DNA from 3 places in the Morganella sp. BCCO 40_0007 genome. Region 2 is predicted to be linked to each of the others. Evidence: predicted binding sites of a transcription regulator. Region 2 holds the regulator's gene; each other region holds the start of a gene.

Region 1 (6,244 bases), on a different contig from region 2:
ATGGGCATCTATTGGAACAGCGAAATCGCTATTACTGCGCTGCTGTTTCTGCCTGCGATGGTGGCGGGGATTGTCCTCGGGCGGCATATCACCATGCGTATTCCGAAAGAGGCCTTTTTCCGTTTCCTGAATATGGTGATCCTGCTGGCCGGGCTGACGCTGCTGATCAGTAACCTGGTGCACTGACGGCGGTCAGCGCAGGATTTTTTTAGCGCATTGCCGGGCGCGCAACAGCTCATCACCGGTTTTGCTTTTACGGAAACAGTCGCGGTAGCGGGCGGCATAGGCACGGTATTCTGCCTGTGCGTCCGGCAGCGGCAGTGACAGCAGATGATTAATAAAGGTAAAACTGCCGATCTCCGCATGCTGAAAATCCACCGGATTTTTCCATTCCCCGCCCCAGCGGAGAAAACCGTGGCTGAAAACCAGCGGCAGCACCGTTTCCATTTTTCCGTTACGAATGTTTTCTCTGTTGGTCAGCGCCGTGGCGGATTGCGGCGGGCTGATGGTCACACGGCCGTTTTTATCGCGGAAGCGGTAAGGGTTTTGCTGCGGATTAATATCGATCGCCATGCCGTAAGCGTGTTTTGACCAGGCTTTCTGACTTGCCTGACGACGGCCGTTAAATGCCGACGTATTATTGGCGGCCATGGATGCCTCATCATCACCGCCGAAATCCTCTATCGGCAGCACACTGTGCAGCGGAAATTTCTGCCGGTACAACTCACCGAACAGCGCTTCCGTTTCAGGGGCAATAATATCGGCGACAGTAATGGTGCCGGTGCGGGTTTCACCCTCAAAGGTGATAAACCGGACATCCACATTCACCAGCCGTTCACAGGGCACCGGGTTTTCCGGTGTGATAATGCCAAGTGCGGTCATAGCGCGGCAGGTGTCCGGGCTGAGCGGGGTGATCGCGGCATGTGCCGCCGGTAAAACAGCGCAGAACAGGCTCACGGGGAGGAGATAAGCAGTCAGTTTCATTACAGATTCCGTCATCAGGCACCGGGACGGATGATGATAACCCGTCTGTGCGGCAGATGTGAAAAAATTCCCGGATTTGGCCTTGATTATCAGGATTTTTCCTAAGATAATCGTTTGCCTCAAAAAATCACATCTTTTCTCTGTTGAAAGCCAAACGTTTGCGTCGTGTGTATCCGGTTTTTTTACCCGGAAACCGGCAGATTTTTTCTGAAAACGCAATCGTTTACGTGATGTGACACAAAATTCATTAACACAGGTGATGACATGTCTGCGACACAGCCGCAAAGCGGGTGCAAATTAGACCAATTTTTTAAACTGACTGAGCGCGGAACGACTGTCCGCCGTGAAGTTCTCGCCGGACTGACCACATTCCTGGCGATGGTGTACTCCGTGATTGTTGTGCCGGGTATGCTCGGCCAGGCGGGTTTCCCGCATACGGCAGTTTTTATCGCCACCTGTCTGGTTGCCGGGTTCGGCTCTCTGCTGATGGGGCTGTGGGCGAATCTGCCGATGGCGATCGGCTGTGCGATCTCCCTGACAGCCTTTACGGCATTCAGCATGGTGCTTGGTCAGAATATCCCGATTCCGGTCGTACTGGGCGCGGTCTTCCTGATGGGAGTTCTGTTTACCCTGATCTCCGTAACCGGTATCCGGACATGGATCCTGCGTAATATTCCGATGGGGATTGCACACGGTACCGGTATCGGTATCGGCCTGTTCCTGCTGCTGATCGCCGCCACCAATATCGATCTTGTGATTAAAAACCCGAACGCAGGTATGCCGGTGGTGCTGGGGGATTTCACCTCTTTCCCTGTGATGATTGCACTGGCCGGTCTGGCGGTGATTTTCGGCCTGGAACGTCTGAAAGTCCCGGGTGCGGTACTGCTGGTTATTATTGCGATTTCCGTTATCGGGCTGATTTTTGACCCGAATGTGAAATATCAGGGCTTTTTCAAATTACCATCTCTTGGTGATGACGGACTGTCACTCTTTTTCAGCATGGATATTATGGGCGCACTGAAGCCGCTGGTGTTGCCGACAGTCCTGGCACTGGTGATGACGGCGGTGTTTGATGCGACAGGTACGATCCGCGCGGTTGCCGGTCAGGCAAATCTGCTGGATAAAGATAATCAGATCATTAACGGCGGCAAAGCACTGACAACTGACTCAGTCAGCAGTATTGTGGCCGGTGTTGTCGGCGCGGCACCTGCTGCGGTGTATATCGAATCTGCGGCCGGTGCTGCTGCGGGTGGCCGTACCGGTCTGACCGCGACGGTAGTCGGTGTGCTGTTCCTGCTGATCCTGTTCCTCTCTCCGCTCTCTTATCTGGTTCCGGCCTATGCCACGGCACCGGCACTGATGTATGTCGGCCTGCTGATGCTGAGTAATGTCAGTAAACTGGATTTCGGTGACTTTGTCGGTTCGATGTCCGGTTTACTGTGTGCGGTGTTTATTGTGCTGACCGGTAACATTGTAACCGGGATTATGCTGGGCTTTGCTTCACTGGTTATCGGCCGTATCGCCGGGGGTGAATGGCGTAAGCTGAATATCGGCACTGTTCTTATCGCAGCGGCACTGGTGGCGTTTTATGCTGGCGGCTGGGCAATTTAAGTAATAAATCACCACTTAACGGAAGTTGGTGGTGACGATACGCTTTATTTATACGATTTGTCTCAAAATACTAATTAATTGCCCGAATTAATGGCATGAGAAGATAAAATAGCAGTGGCGGATAACGCATCCGCCGCTGCTTTTTTTGTATGATAGTGGCAACCGGCGGTAATTTTTTCTCTTCCGGGGTCTTATTACGGTTTTTTTGCCGTTATTAACAGTGTCTTCTTTGTCAGCGGGCTGATTAAGCCCTAAGTTCAGTAAGGGTAATATGGAAATATTCTTTACGATTCTTATTTTGATTCTGGTCGTGTCGGTGTCCGGTGTTCTCACCAAAATGATTCCGTATCGTATTCCGTTACCTATTATTCAGATCGCAATGGGGGCACTGCTTGCCTTCCCGCAGTTTGGTCTGCATGTCACGTTCGACCCTGAACTGTTTCTTGTCCTGCTGATACCGCCGTTGCTGTTTGTTGACGGCTGGAAAACCCCGACCCGGGAATTTATGCAGAAAGGGCGGGAAATCTTCATTCTGGTGCTGTTCCTGGTGCTGGTCACCGTTATTGGTATCGGGTATCTGATCTACTGGCTGATGCCGGGGATTGAGCTGATTCCGGCCTTTGCTCTTGCTGCGGTACTGTCACCTACAGATGCCGTGGCGCTGTCGTCGATTGTCGGCAAAGGGCGCATTCCGAAACAGATGATGGGCATTCTGGAAGGCGAGGCGCTGATGAACGACGCCTCCGGTCTGGTCGCGCTGAAATTTGCCGTGGCAATTGTCATGGGCACGATGATTTTCTCGGTCACCGGGGTCACGCTGGAATTCTTCAAAGTCGCTATCGGCGGTCTGCTGGCGGGGGTGGCGGTCACCTGGCTGTACAGTAAATCGCTGCGTCTGATGAGCCGCTGGAGCGGGGATGACCCGGCCACGCAAATCGTCTTTATGTTGCTCCTGCCGTTTGCTTCTTATCTGATTGCGGAACATATCGGTGTGTCCGGTATCCTGGCGGCCGTGGCAGCAGGGATGACTATCAGCAAATCCGGCGTGATCCGCAATGCGCCGCTGGCGATGCGTCTGCGGGCAGATAACGTCTGGGGGATGCTGGAATTCGTCTTTAACGGTCTGGTCTTTATTATGCTCGGCCTGCAACTGCCGGGGATCTGGCAGGTGTCCGTTATTGAGGCGGAACTGGACCCGACAGTAGAAACATGGATGCTGTTTACCGCGGTTATCGTGATCTATTTTGCCCTGCTGGTACTGCGTTTCTGCTGGCTGTGGATGATGAAAACCGTCAGCCGCCTGACCTTAAAACGCAAACCGCTGGACTTTACATTCTACACCACCCGTGACCTGTGGCTGGCGTCATTTGCCGGGGTGCGCGGGGCGATAACACTGGCGGGTGTGCTGTCCATCCCGCTGTTCCTGCCGGACGGCACGCCGTTCCCGGCCCGTTATCAGATGGTGTTTATCGCCGCCGGGGTGATTATCTTCTCGCTCTTTATGGGGGTGGTATCACTGCCGTTCCTGCTCAAGGGCATGAATGTCGGGGATAAACAGGCAGATGCCAATGAAATCCGCGCGGCGAAAGCGGCGATGGCGGAAGTGGCGATTGTCAGTATCGGCAAGATGGAAGAGCGTTTGTCCGCCAGTTCGGACGAGGCGCTGGATGCGGAAGCTATCAGCGAGGTGGCTTCGCGGGTTGCCGGACACCTCAGGCGGCGTACCGCCGGGGGGGATGAGATGGAATACAATCTCCAGGTGGAAGATCTGGAACGCCGTTTCCGTCTGACGGCACTGCGTGCCGAGCGCGGGGAGCTGTATCACCAGCGTGCGACCCGTAATATCAGCAATGAAACCCTGCAACTGCTGCTGCATGATCTGGATCTGCTGGAAGCCCTGCTGGTTGAGAAAGAAACATAACCGATGCCGTTACTGATTATTACCACGATTTTATGGGCCGCATCATTCAGCCTGATTGGCGAGTATCTCGCCGGTCAGGTGGACAGCTGGTTCTCTGTATTAGTCCGGGTGTCGCTGGCGGCACTGGTTTTCCTGCCGTTTCTGCGCTGGCGCGGGATCGCCACAAAAGTCATTCTGATGTATATGGCGGTGGGTGCCTGTCAGCTCGGCATTATGTATCTCTTTGTTTTCCATGCCTACAACTACCTGACTGTCGCGGAATTTCTGCTGTTCACCGTGCTGACGCCGCTTTATGTGACACTGATTTATGATCTGCTGGAGCGGCGCGGGTTGCGGTGGGGATATGTGTTCAGTTCGCTGCTGGCGGTGATTGGTGCGGCGGTGATCCGCTATGACCATCTCAGTGATTCTTTCTGGACAGGGCTGATTCTGGTGCAGCTGGCGAATATCTTCTTTGCCATCGGCCAGGTGGGTTACAAGCGGCTGATGGAAGTGCATCCGCTGGTGCAGCGCACGGCATTCTCCTGGTTCTACCTCGGTGCCTGTGTGGTGGCGCTGGCGGGCTGGCTGCTGTTCGGTAATTTCGCCAAAATGCCGTCCACGCAGTTACAGTGGGGCGTCCTGCTGTGGCTGGGGATTGGTGCTTCCGGGATCGGCTACTTTATGTGGAACTACGGTGCCACACAGGTGGACGCCGGAACACTCGCGATCATGAACAACATGATGGTTCCGGCGGGGTTACTGGTGAACTTCGCCATCTGGCAGCAGCATCCGGACTGGCTCACGTTCAGCATTGGCGCAACCCTGATTGTTGCATCGCTGTGGGTGCACCGGGTATGGATACTGAAGCCGTCTTTACAAAAGGCAGATTGTCCACCGCGTGCTGACGCGTCGCACGAATAAACGACTCAACAGCCGGCTGACGCTGTTCCCCGCTGCGGTTTGCGGCATACAGCCGGCTCCACAATCCTTCCCCTAAGGTTTTGGTCACCACCATTCCCTGTCTTTCGAAATTCTCCACCGCCCAGTGCGGCAGTGCGGCGATCCCCATACGGGCAGCCACCATCTGGATCATCAGCAGGGTGTTATCCACGGTTTTTATCTGCGGGGAAACACCGGCCGGTTGCAGGAAACGCCGCCAGATATCAAAGCGCTGACGTTGCACCGGATAAATCAGCAGGGTTTCTGCTGTCAGATCCTGCGGCTGAATATGCAGACGGCGGGCCAGCGGATGATCCGGTGCCACCACCAGTTTCACCTCATAATCAAACAGTGGTGTATACGTCAGCTTCCCGTTGTGCTGCTCATCAATGTCGGATGTCAGCACCACATCGAGTTCGCGTTTCAGCAGTTCCGGCTGCGGATCAAAACTGACGCCGGAAGTGAAATCGACATTAATCTGCGGCCAGCTTTCGCGGAAATGCGCCAGTGCGGGGGTCAGCCACTGAATGCAGCTGTGGCACTCAATCGCCACGCGCAGCGCGGTCAGCCCCGGCTCATTACACTCACGGATAGCATCTTTCACCAGCGGCAGTACCTGCTCTGCCAGTTGCAGCAGCACCTGTCCCTGCGGAGTGAATTGCAGCGGCTGGGTTTTGCGGATAAAAATCCGGTAGCCGAGCCGGTGTTCCAGTTCACTGAACTGATGGGAAAGGGCGGATTGTGTCTGATGTAACGCACCTGCTGCTCCCGCGAGCGACCCTGACTGATTCAGTGCCTGAATCGTTT
Region 2 (6,244 bases):
GGCGTAGTTTTTCGGACCGACGTGCTCAAACATCCCGACAGAGACAATTCTGTCATACTGCTCATGCAGATCGCGGTAATCTTCCAGGATAATATTAACATTAAGATCCGCACAGCGTGCCTGCGCATATTTCTGCTGTTCGGCGGAAATCGTCACACCGGTCACGGACACGTCAAAATGTTTCGCGGCATATGCGGCGAGTCCGCCCCAGCCGCAGCCGATATCCAGCAGTTGCATACCCGGTTTCAGCTGTAATTTTTCACAGATGAGATGCAGTTTCTGCTCCTGCGCCTGCGCCAGATTGGCGGGATCATCACTGAGACCTTTCCAGTAACCGCAGGAGTACTGCATATAAGGGTCGAGCATCAGCTCAAACAGGTCATTACCCAGATCATAATGCTCTTCACCGACAATCCGCGCCCGTTTTTTGGTTTGCAGGTTACGCATACGGGCCATGGCGATTTTTATAATATCGTTGATATTCTGCGGCAGTTTATTTTCCAGCCCGGCACGCAATACCCGCTGAAAGAAAACATCTAACCGCTCACAGTCCCACCAGCCGTCCATATAACTTTCACCCAGTCCCATCGAGCCTTGTTGTAATACCCGTTTAAAGAACTGGTTGTTATGTACCTGAATATCGAAAGGGCGGGAGCCATTAACTTCAATGCCGGCTTCGTCTAAAAGATCGGAGGCAATCCGCTGCCAGGAATCGGCGGGCGTTTTTTGATTTTCGACACAATCAGAACTCATATTATCTCCAATTTTTATCAAAGCGGGATTCTGAGTGCTTTATTTATGACGTTTTGCGCGGGAACAACAGAACCGGTGTGATTGGCCGTCATCGGGTGACAGTCTGCGTATTAACGTAATCGTTAAGACAAAAACAAAGCTCAAAATCCGGATTCAGAACGAATTGTCTGAAAAGTATAGGAGCCTGAGATTAAAATTCAATGGCAAAAAAGGCCGTACATGAGTACGGCCTTTAATTAGGAATATTCTTAATCACTGCGTCAATCTATTGATTTTGTTCCGCAATAGTCACGGAAGTACGTGAAGAGCGGCGCTGGATAATATAACCGCCGATAGTCAGCACCACGGTTGCAGCCATCACAGCGGTGGTGGAGAGCAGTGGTTCGTGCATCAGCGCAGAGACCAGGAAACTGATCGCGGAGCATAAACCGAGCTGAATCGCATTCTGTAATGCCGCCGCTTTACCGCTGTGTTCCGGGTAAACCGCCAGGGCGTTGGATACCGCAATCGGGTAAGACGCACCGTTCATTGCTGCCATAAAGCAGAATGGGATCAGAATCGCCACCAGTGACGGGTTACTGAATTTTGCCATGGCATACAGACCCACCATGCTGACGGCATAACCGGCCAGCAGGAACGGCAGCAGTGTTTTACCGTTAATCCGTGACAGCAGGGCACGGCAACCGTAGCCGCCGACCATAAAGGCGATGGTCTGCGGGATATAGCTCAGGCCGATATCATTCGGGTTATAACCCATATCGCGCAGGATAAACGGTGAGCCGGTCAGCCAGGCAAAGAAACCGGCACTGCATGCGGCGTAAATCAGTACGTTACCGCTGTATACCGGCGATTTCAGCAGACGGAAAAATGAGATTTTCTGTTTTTCTGTTTTGGCAGTATCCGGCGTGATGTGATGTTTTTCTTTCAGCATCAGAGTCGGGATCAGCACCAGCAGCGTGATGCCGCCGAGCACGAGGAAAATTTCGTGCCAGCCGCCGTGATTGAGCAGCCACGCGCCGAGTAACGGTGCCAGCGCCGGAGAAAGTGCCACCAGCGGCATAATCGCGGCAAAAACACGCTGTGCGCGGTGATCATCATAACGGTCGATAACCAGCGCCTGCCAGGTGACCGCCGCAGAGCAGACACTCACGGCCTGTACAAAGCGGAGTAATAATAATTGTGCCGGGGTGGTTACCCAGATCATTGCCAGACAGCTCAGGGCAAACAGCCCGAGACCCATCAGCAGAACCGGTTTACGACCGATTTTATCGGAGAGCGGTCCCCATAACAGCTGGCCGATGGCAAAGCCGACCAGGAAAATACTCAGACTGGCGCTGATAGCGCTGGCAGTGGAGTTCAGAGATTCCTGCATCATACCGAATGCAGGCAGATACATATCAATCGCGAGGTAACCCAGCATGCTGAGCCCGGCGAGATAAAAGAGAAAGCCGCGGGAAGGCGATGTGTTGACTGTCACAGAAAAATACCTGAATGTTAAATAAGTGTAATGCGTGAGTTGTTATTTTAACTATTCGAGTTTTTCTTTGTAAAACGTTATTATTTGCACATTGCTGTGAAATTTTTTGAAAGGAAGGATTATGTGGTCAGAATATACACTGGATGTGGTGGATGCGGTGGCACGGACCGGCAGTTTCAGTGCGGCGGCAGAGGAACTGCACCGGGTGCCTTCCGCTATCAGTTACAGTGTGCGCCAGCTGGAAGAGTGGCTGGCGGTTCCGCTGTTTGAACGGCGTCACCGGGATGTTGAACTGACACCTGCCGGTGTGCTGTTTGTCAAAGAAGCGCGTGATGTCATCAAAAAAATGAAATCCACACGTCACCAGTGCCAGATGATTGCCAACGGCTGGCGCGGACAGTTCAGTATCGCTGTTGACTGTATCGTAAAACCGGAACGGATAACGCGACTTCTGCTGGATTTTTATCATCATTTTCCGGATATCGAATTGTATATTTATCCGGAGGTGTTTAACGGTGTGTGGGATGCGCTGGTGGACAGACGGGTGGATGTGGCTATCGGTGCGACACGCGCATCCCCTATCGGCGAACGTTACAACTTCCGGGATATGGGCTTTTTGCCGTGGCGTGCGGTGGTCAGTCCGGCACATCCGCTGGCCTCTGCCGGTCATGTTCTGACCAATGAGGAGATGGTGCCGTACCCGAGTTTATGTCTGGAAGATACCTCGCGTTCCCTGCCGAAACGCGACACGTGGGCACTGGATAATCAGCGCCGTCTGGTGGTACCGGACTGGGATCGCGGGATTGCCTGTGTGGAAGCCGGTCTGTGTGCAGCGATGATGCCCGCACACCGTGCAGATCCGCTTATTGCGCAAGGCCGGCTGACCGCGCTGAAGATTGAACAGCCGCTGCCGGACAGCCCGTGCTGCATCACCTGGGTGGATAAGGATACTTCACCGGCACTGAGCTGGCTGCTTGATTATCTCGGCGACAGCGAAACACTCAATGCCGAATGGCTGAGATGATCGTCAGCGGCGGTAGTCGATAAACGGACCATCCGCCACGGAGCGGCGTTCGACCAGACGCGGATGCACCTCAATGGTCTGCGCGTCTTCGCGTTTGTTGACGATACGGTCGAGCAGCATGGTCAGCGCCATCTGTCCCAGACGCTCTTTCGGCTGATGGATGGTCGTCAGGGCAGGTGTGAAGTAGCGGGCGTTGCGGATATTGTCATACCCGATCACAGAAATATCCTGCGGTACACGCAGTCCCAGTTCATCGGCGGCACAAATTGCGCCCATGGCCATGGCATCACCACCGCAGAATACCGCGGTCGGCCGCTGTTTACCGGACAAAATTTGTGTCATCGCCCGGTAGCCGGAATCCGGTTCGAAATCACCCTGGACAACCCATTCATCACGCACAGTAATTCCGGCTTCTTTCATTGCCTTACTGAATCCTTCCAGACGGTTGCCGCCGGTGTTCCGCTCAAGCGGCCCCGGAATGACCGCGATATCGCGGTGACCGCGTTCAATCAGGTAACGTCCGGCGAGATAACCGCCGTGCAGGGCGTTATCGATAATCGCATCGGTGAAATCCCCGCGCGCTTTGCCCCAGTCCATCACCACCATCGGAATATTGCGGTAGCCTTCCAGCATGGTAATAAGCTTATCCGGGTACTCCGAACACATGACCAGCAGACCATCGACACGCTTTTGTGCCAGCATCGCCAGATAGGCTTTCTGCTTGTCAGGATTATTATGTGAGTTGCACAGCACCAGGGTATAACCTTTGCTGTAGCAGCTGTTTTCCACCGCCTCAATCACTTCCGCGAAATACGGGGCTTCACTGGAGGTGGCCAGCAGACCAATGGATTTGGTGTTATTGACTTTCAGACTGCGCGCCACGGCGCTCGGTGAATAGTGCAGTTCTTTGATTGCAGCCCAGACAGCCGCCTTCGTTTCTTCCGCAACGAAACGGGTATTATTAATGACATGGGAGACGGTTGTGGTGGAGACGCCCGAGCGCTTAGCCACATCTTTAATCGTTGCCATGATGAAAACAACTCCTGACCTGCCGGTCTGTATTTTATTATTCGGTTAATCGATTGCTATTATAGTGCCATTATGCAGTAACAATAGAAAAATTTCTGTAAAAACAGGCATTGTTGTCTGATCCGGGTCAAAAGTAAAAAATATTACCTGTGCTATGGTTATTGATATGGTCAGCTATTCGGGTTTTCCGGTCAGACCATCCGTTTTAATTATTTTGATGATTCAGGATGTCAGGTAGTCATCATTGGTCACTAAGCAGCTATTTTGGAGATAAGAATGGATACAGATCTGAAATATGGTTTGTCAACAGCGGTTGCAGCACTGGTTATGATCGTACTGTTTTCAATAATGCTTTTCTGATATACCCCATACAGTACAAAAGGGCGGAAAATTCCGCCCTTTTTTGATCGACTGTTTTTAATCAACAGTTTTTGAATAACTGTTTTTGAATAACAGTCTTTTGTTCCCGGATTACGCCAGGTTTTCTTCCGCAAATTTCCAGTTCACTAATGCCCAGAAGTTTTCCAGGTATTTAGGACGGGCATTACGGTAGTCGATATAATAAGCATGTTCCCAGACATCGACGGTTAAGATTGGTTTATCGTTACCGCTGACCGGGGTTGCCGCGTTAGAAGTATTCACGATAGCCAGGCTGCCGTCTGCTTTTTTCACCAGCCATGTCCAGCCGGCACCGAAGTTTTTCACTGCGGCATCGGTAAACTGCTGTTTAAATTCAGCAAATGAACCGAATGTGCTGTTAATAGCGTCAGCGATTTTACCGGTCGGCTCGCCACCGGCATTTGGTGCCAGGCAATGCCAGTAGAACGTGTGGTTCCAGACCTGGGCGGCATTATTGAAGATACCGGCATCAGAGGTTTTGATAATCTCTTCCAGTGACTTACCTTCAAATGCGGTGCCTTTGATCAGGTTATTCAGATTAACCACATAGGTGTTGTGGTGTTTACCGTAGTGGTATTCCAGTGTTTCTTCAGAAATATGTGGCTCTAATGCATTTTTTGCATAAGGCAGTGCAGGTAATTCAAACGACATTGCATTCTCCTTGTTAAGGTTGAGTCAGTAACCTCATCACAGATGGATTACTGTTATTATTCTGCGAATTATCTTAACAAGTTTTGTCATAAAAAACAGCGTGAAATACCATGGATGATATTATTCACATGGTGAAAGATAAAATTGCCCACAGGATGATATCTGTCACGATAAAAGCGATTAGCAGGGTGTACAGCTTATGACAGCAGATCCAGTTATAGAGTCGTTTCATTCTGTTTTCTCCGTATGACTGCGGAATTATAAATATAACGGATTTACGGGCCGAAATCCGGGCAAACTGAGTAATTTATACCGGAAACGTGACTACAGCTGTTGTTTGTCAATCGACGGAAGACCCTTTACAATTCCTGCTATGACGAAAGGACAATAATGATCATTATGCTGGCAGATTATATTTTTCGTGCAATACAAAACAATACTGATTGTGACGTTATTTGCGATCATTCTCAGAAAGATGAACCGGCTGAAGTGATCAGGCGTGTCCGCCGGTGGCAGTTCCGGGACGGTATTGAGCTGATGTGCAGTGAAGAGACAGAAACTGCGGTACAGACAGGGGATGAACAGTGCCCGGAGCAATGGATAGTCTGGTCTGTCACCGGAGATACAGAAAAAAAAGTATCACCGCAGCATAAAGAATTTTTCAGTCTGTGCCAGCAGCGCTATTGGCTGAAAATACAGATGGCCTGATGTGCCGGATACAATCCTGAAAATTACCGGTATAATTATCCGTAATTATTAAACTGATTCAGAAAAAGAATATGACAAAACTCACGTTGCAGGAACAAATGCTGAAAGCCGGATTGGTGACCAGCAAAAAAATGGACAAAGTCCGCAGAACGGCAAAAAAATCCCGTGTTCAGGCCCGCGAAGCCAGAGAAGCGGTGGAAGAA
Region 3 (6,244 bases), on a different contig from region 2:
CCATCAGCGCATCGATACGTTCAAGCATGGTATCGACGTAAGTATTTTCTTCTGCGGTCAGGGTTTCATTGTTCTCAAGACGCTGCAGTAATGCATCGAGACGCTCGTCGTTCTCGAGTTTTACCAGCTCTTCTTCCGGAGACAATCCGGCTTTGAGCGGCTCAGCCGGTTTTTTTACCGCCGGTTTGACAGAGGTTCTGCCTTCAGCAATCAGCGGAACCGGTTTTTTACTGCCGATACGCGGATCAGCAACCGCATTATCCGTACCACGGCCGGTCTTGCGGGCATCATCCTGCTGACGGGCACCGGACGGATTACCGCGGTGCTTTTTCTGCCGTTTACGTTCACGGCCTTCCGCGTTGAGCTCCTCACGGCTTTTTTTGGGTGTCCGTGACCGGGATGGTTTTTTTGAAATAGCGGCCATATACCTTACTCGCTTAAAAATTAACTGATTAATTTGTGTTAACATTTACCACGTAAATGAACAGTACAAAACTATATTCACGGCTTCCGGGTTACCCGCAGCCATGACAGTGATTCGCTGGCGGCTAGTTTACCCTGATTTCCGTCAAAACGATCTATCATTTCGCCTCCGGGTGAATAATGAACACAGCTATTATTTTAACCAAGATATAGAATTATGCACTTTTCACAACAAACGTCACACCGCCCCGTCTGGTTTTGGGTCGCAGCTTATGTCACGCTCTGGATTATTATCAGTTACAGATTCGATCCGACAGTACCGTATGATGCAGTAGAAGCCCTCAACTGGGGAAAAACCGGTGAATGGGGTGCGCCGAAAAACCCGTGGCTGGTCGGCATGCTGATGTATCCGGTCATCGCCTTCCCTGATCTGATTGCCGCCGATTTCTACTGGTATTTCATTCATTTTACCGGCATCGGGATCGGTATGGCCGGCGTGTGGTATCTGACACACCGCCTCACACAGCGTACTGATTTTGCCTGGCTGGCACTGCTGTCACTGAATCTGTCGGGGATCATTAATTTTGATTTAATTCCTTATAATGATAACTATATCCTGGTCACCTTCTGGCCATGGGTGCTGTACTTTTTTGTCCGTGCCGTTTATGACAATCCCGCCTGGTGGATGGGTTTTGCACTGACGTCGGGGCTTGCCACCATGGGCAAATATTCCACCCTGGCGCTGGTCGGTATGGTCTTTCTGTTTACCTTGTTTGTGCCGAAAGCGCGGGAAAGTTACCGCTCGCCCTGGTTTTATGCCGCTATCGCCCTCTGGTTTGCTCTGGTCATTCCGAATGTTATCTGGCTGGTTAACAATGATTTTGCCGCCTTTAAATGGGTCGGTTCACAAATTAAAACCGGTTTAACCCTGAAAACCACCGGTTCACTGTTCACGGTTTTTTATCCGCTGATCATTATTGCCGTCATTATCCGTCTTAAAGGCGGCCGTTTCGGCTGGCCAAAAGAACAGGCAAAACGGCTTATCAATATTATGATTCTGGCACCGCTCGCCGTAATTTATATCTGGTTCACCTTCCATAAAGGCGGACGCATTACCGAGTGGTTACAGCCTTTTGTCCTGCTCAGCATCCCCGCGCTGATCTGCTCGGTGGTAACACCGCCGGTAAAACCGCTGAAAAACGTGATGAACGGGCTGATAGCCTTTGCGGTTATCGTTATCGCAGGCTATGCCACAGTGATGAGTCTCAATATCCGCGATGCCGGACAGAAAAATATCGGGCTGAAAATCTTTACTGCGGAGGCGGAAACCTGGTGGGAGCAGGAAACCGGAAAACCGCTGAAATATACCGGCGGGGAATACCTGCATGAGTGGCTGACCTTTTACGGTAAGCACCAGCCGGAAACTATCCAGCCGTGGATCAATGAGTTTGGCCATACCTACCGGGCAACCAATATTTATAACCTGCATGTCACCCGTGAGGATATCCGCCGGGACGGTGCCCTGCTGATCGGCAAAGCGAACAGCACCTGCGCGGATGAGCCGTTTACCGGCGCGCTGGAAGACTGGCCGGATCTGGTTATCGCGAAGCGGAAACAGGTCGTATATCAGTCACAGCCCGGCGCAAAAGAAGAAGCCGTCTGTCTGGGGATTGTGTATCCCGCCCGCTAAAACAGAGACAAAAAAACCGCGCCGGTATCACCGCGCGGTTTTTTCACATCTGACTGACGGCCTGAATCAGGCGTCCACAAATACCATCTTCAGAATAAACAGCAGTGACACCACCACCACACACAGGTTCAGCTCACGCCAGCGGCCGGTGCCCAGCTTCATGGCGCAGTAAGCGATAAACCCTAATGCAATCCCTTCAGTGATAGAGAAACTGAACGGCATCATCACGGCGGTCACAAACGCCGGAACCGATTCGGTCAGATCATTCCAGTTCACGCGCACCAGGCTGGAAGTCATCAGAACGCCGACATAAATCAGCGCTCCGGCAGTCGCATAAGCAGGAACCATCGCTGCCAGCGGTGAAATAAAGATCGCCGCGAGGAACAGCAGACCGACCACAATGGCGGTCAGACCGGTACGTCCGCCGACAGAAACCCCGGAAGTACTTTCAATAAATGCGGTCACGGAAGATGTCCCCATCGCAGAGCCGGCGACGGAGCTGATACTGTCCACATACAGCGCTTTTTTCATGTTCGGGAAACGGCCTTTCTCATCCGCCAGCCCGGCTTTATCTGTCACACCGATCAGGGTTCCGGAGGAGTCAAACAGGTTCACCAGCATAAACGAGAAGATAATCCCGGCGAGGGATAAATCCAGCGCGCCCATGATATCCACATGACCGACCACAGAAGTAATTCCCGGCGGCACATCAAATATGCCCTTATAGGTGACATCGCCGAGGAAAAGCCCGATGGAGGTGGTCACCACGATTGACACCAGTACAGCCGCGTGGATATTACGCGCAGCCAGAATGGCGATAATAAAGAAGCCCAGTGCGCCCAGCACCACACCGTGATCGGTAAACTTACCGATAGTCACCAGCGTATCCGCGTTCGGCACAATAATACCGGCGTTTTTCAGCCCCATCATGGCGATAAACAGCCCGATACCGCTGGTGATCCCCACCCGCAGGCCCAGCGGGATATGCGCAATCAGCCAGTAACGGATGCGCAGCAGGGTCAGGATAAACAGCCCGACCGCCCCCCAGAAAATCGCGCCCATCGCCACTTCCCAGGAGTAATGCATTGCACCCACCACCACAAAGGCAAAGAAGGCATTCAGCCCCATCGCCGGCGCAACCGCCACCGGCAGGTTAGCAAATAACCCCATCCCGATACTGCCGATGGCCGCAATCAGACAGGTGGTGACAAACACCGCTTTGATATCCATCCCGGCGAACGAGAGGATTTGCGGGTTTACAAAGATGATATACACCATGGTGAGGAACGTGGTCAGCCCGGCAATAATTTCTGTGCGGACAGTTGTGCCGTGTTCCTGTAATTTAAACACGCGCTGGAGCAGGCCCTGATGAGGATCAGTGCCGGAAGTCGGAGTAGTCATGAATAAGGAGTCCCGGAAATTTGTTTTTTTCGGCTTATCCTACCGCATCATTTTCAAAAAGAAAACGTTTGCGTTTCATTGCGGGAAAATCCCGGCCATTAACTGTACCGGGATTGTCACTGATCAAACTTATGATGTACAGGCAGCCGGTTTTTCTGACAACTGTACCGGTTTCTCCCTGCCGCGGCCAAACAGACGGGCGAGCCATGACTGACGGGGCTGCCGCTGCAATGAATAACGGTGCATCAGGGCATTTGCGCCCAGTTCCAGCCCGGAACACATCACAAAATAGATAAAGGCGACAAACAGGAAAATCTCTGTCGGATACACCATACTGCGGTTATTGACCTGAGTCGCAAGAAACGACAGTTCCCCCACACCGACAATATAGGCCAGCGAGGTGTCTTTAATCAGCGCAATCCACTGATTAATAAAGGACGGGATCATCATCCGCAGCGCCTGCGGTAACACGATATGCCACAGCACTTCCCACCGGCTGAAGCCGAGAGACATACCCGCCTGCCACTGCCCTTTACCGATAGCCAGAATACCGGCCTTCACGCCATGAGCGATATAGGCCGAGGTGACCAGCGCCAGCGCACAGACCACCGTGGTGATTTCCGGCACATCCACGCCGAACGCGATTGGCAGCAGGAAATAGACCCAAAATATCAGCATAATGATGGGAATAGCACGGAAAAAACCGAGAAATGCGGCAAACAGGTTCACCCACCAGCCGCGCAGCATCGCCAGCATCACCCCGCCGATAGTCCCCAGCACCACGGAAATGGCCCCCGCAATCAGGCTGATCACCAGCGTCAGTGCCGCACCTTCCAGCGGTCCGTCAGGAAAAGTACCAAACAGCAGATATTCCCAGTTATCACGAATTACAGAAAAATCCATCTTAATACCCCCGTGCCAGAGCCCGCTGTGTCCGCCACTGTCCGAATGCTTCCATCACAGCGATAATGGCGATATAGAGGATCGTCGCGACGCCGAAAGCTTCAAAAGTTTGTAAGGACTGACTTTCTACCTGACGCGAGGCATAAGAGAGCTCAGCCACACCGATCGCCATGGTCAGGGACGAGTTTTTCACCACATTCATATATTGGCCGAGCAGCGGCGGCATGGCGATTCTGACCGCCTGCGGCAGCACCACATACCGCATGGACTGCCACGGCGTCAGCCCGAGCGCCAGCGCCGCTGATTTCTGCTGACGCCCGGTACCGGCAATGCCCGCCCGCAGTTCTTCCGCAATAAACGGTGCGGAGTAGAGCGTCAGCCCGAACCACCCGGCGATAAATTCAAATGACGGCCAGGCGAGTGTCAGCCCGGCCAGTTCAATCTCATGCGGCGTATTCAGCCAGATTTTCAGCGCCTGCGGCAGAATTTCCCCGGAGGCGAAATACCAGAAAAACAGCTGTACCAGCAGCGGCGTGTTACGGAATACACTGGTGTAAGCACTGACTAACCAGCGGGTCGGTGCAAACTGACTGTCCCGCCCGGCCACAAGCAGAAAACCGAGCAGTGTCGCCGCGAGAATTGTCCAGAATGCGATAAGCAGGGTGATTACAAACCCCTGCCCCAGCCATTCCAGATATTCCGGCGCAAGTAAGTGCGTACTTATAAATTGCTCAAACATCCGCTAATCCCGTCTGTTACCGCAGAAATGCAGGAAGCCTCACCGGAGTGAGGCCTGAATCAGATAATACAATCACATTACTTCGGCTGGTCAGCCAGCGGTGCAAACTTAAATTCACCGCGTGGCTGTTCCGCTTTGGTACCCGGACCAAACCACTGGTTATAAATCTGCTGTGATTTACCCTCACTTTCGAGTTTCAGCAGGGTTTTATTCACAGCTTCCACCAGACGGGTTTCCCCTTTCGGTGCGGCCAGCGCCTGATATTCACGGGTCAGGCTGAACGGTGAGAGTTCAAATTCTGCTTTTACTGACTCCGGCAGGTTACCCAGCAGCCCGACCAGTTTGGCATCATCCTGCGTGATAGCATCAACGTTACCATTACGCAGCGCGGCGAACGCCAGTGGGGTATCATCATAAGAAATCACTTTGGTACCCGGATATTTCTCGCGCAGCGTCACTTCCTGAACGGTACCTTTATCCGCACCGATGCGCAGTTTGGCTACATCTTCCGGCGTTTTCAGCACACCTTTGCGGGCGATAAATTTCTGTCCGGTCTGAAAATCAGGAATGGAGAAATCCACCTGTTTGGCGCGCTCATCCGTAATGGTGAAGTTCGCCCCGATTAAATCCACTTTGCCGGAGACCAGCAGCGGAATACGGTTTGCCGGGTTGGTCGGGCGCAGCTCCAGTTTAACACCCAGGTCATCCGCGACAGCCTGCGCAATATCCACATCATAACCGGCCAGTTTTTTGGTCTGCGGGTCGATAAATCCGAACGGCGGGTTGCTGTCAAAAACCGAAATACGGATCACACCGGCTTTCTGAATATCATCAAGCTTATCCGCCTGTGCGGTACCACTTACTAACGCTAAACCGGCAAGCAGAGCCGGAACAAATAATGTCGGTTTCATACACACCCCTGGAATCAGTCACGGAAAACGTCAATTTGTGTAAATCACACTCTCACGCTACCAACTCCTGCTTAGTTCCTGAAATACTAAGAAAGAATAATTCCATAACTGATTGTTCTAAGATGAACATAAGAGCAGATGCTGCGTCCGTAATAACAAGCCATTATCTTTAATTCA

The links. Region 2 encodes PurR, which represses purine synthesis genes. Its sites were predicted from a motif close to CANGCAAACGTTTGCNTG; they were not measured.
Region 1: the regulator PurR is predicted to act here: its motif matches at 1,132-1,149, upstream of R5268_RS17875 (NCS2 family permease).
Region 3: the regulator PurR is predicted to act here: its motif matches at 3,572-3,589, upstream of R5268_RS06215 (NCS2 family permease).

Annotation. Positions count from the first base shown of each region.
Region 1 covers NZ_JAVBIN010000016.1:43,413-49,656, forward strand. Annotated here, with positions in the region: gene R5268_RS17865 (sulfite exporter TauE/SafE family protein) at 1-186, shown strand, start outside; gene R5268_RS17870 (M15 family metallopeptidase) at 193-984, opposite strand; gene R5268_RS17875 (NCS2 family permease) at 1,249-2,595, shown strand; gene R5268_RS17880 (Na+/H+ antiporter) at 2,867-4,516, shown strand; gene R5268_RS17885 (carboxylate/amino acid/amine transporter) at 4,520-5,419, shown strand; gene metR (HTH-type transcriptional regulator MetR) at 5,304-6,244, opposite strand, start outside.
Region 2 covers NZ_JAVBIN010000007.1:226,142-232,385, reverse strand. Annotated here, with positions in the region: gene cfa (cyclopropane fatty acyl phospholipid synthase) at 1-753, opposite strand, end outside; gene punC (purine nucleoside transporter PunC) at 1,019-2,230, opposite strand; gene punR (DNA-binding transcriptional activator PunR) at 2,352-3,254, shown strand; gene purR (HTH-type transcriptional repressor PurR) at 3,258-4,283, opposite strand; gene R5268_RS19450 (YnhF family membrane protein) at 4,560-4,643, shown strand; gene sodB (superoxide dismutase [Fe]) at 4,755-5,333, opposite strand; gene R5268_RS10580 (hypothetical protein) at 5,724-6,041, shown strand; gene R5268_RS10575 (DUF2058 domain-containing protein) at 6,113-6,244, shown strand, end outside.
Region 3 covers NZ_JAVBIN010000004.1:93,920-100,163, forward strand. Annotated here, with positions in the region: gene yihI (Der GTPase-activating protein YihI) at 1-424, opposite strand, end outside; gene R5268_RS06210 (glycosyltransferase family 39 protein) at 641-2,113, shown strand; gene R5268_RS06215 (NCS2 family permease) at 2,180-3,514, opposite strand; gene R5268_RS06220 (amino acid ABC transporter permease) at 3,644-4,417, opposite strand; gene R5268_RS06225 (amino acid ABC transporter permease) at 4,419-5,156, opposite strand; gene R5268_RS06230 (ABC transporter substrate-binding protein) at 5,234-6,067, opposite strand.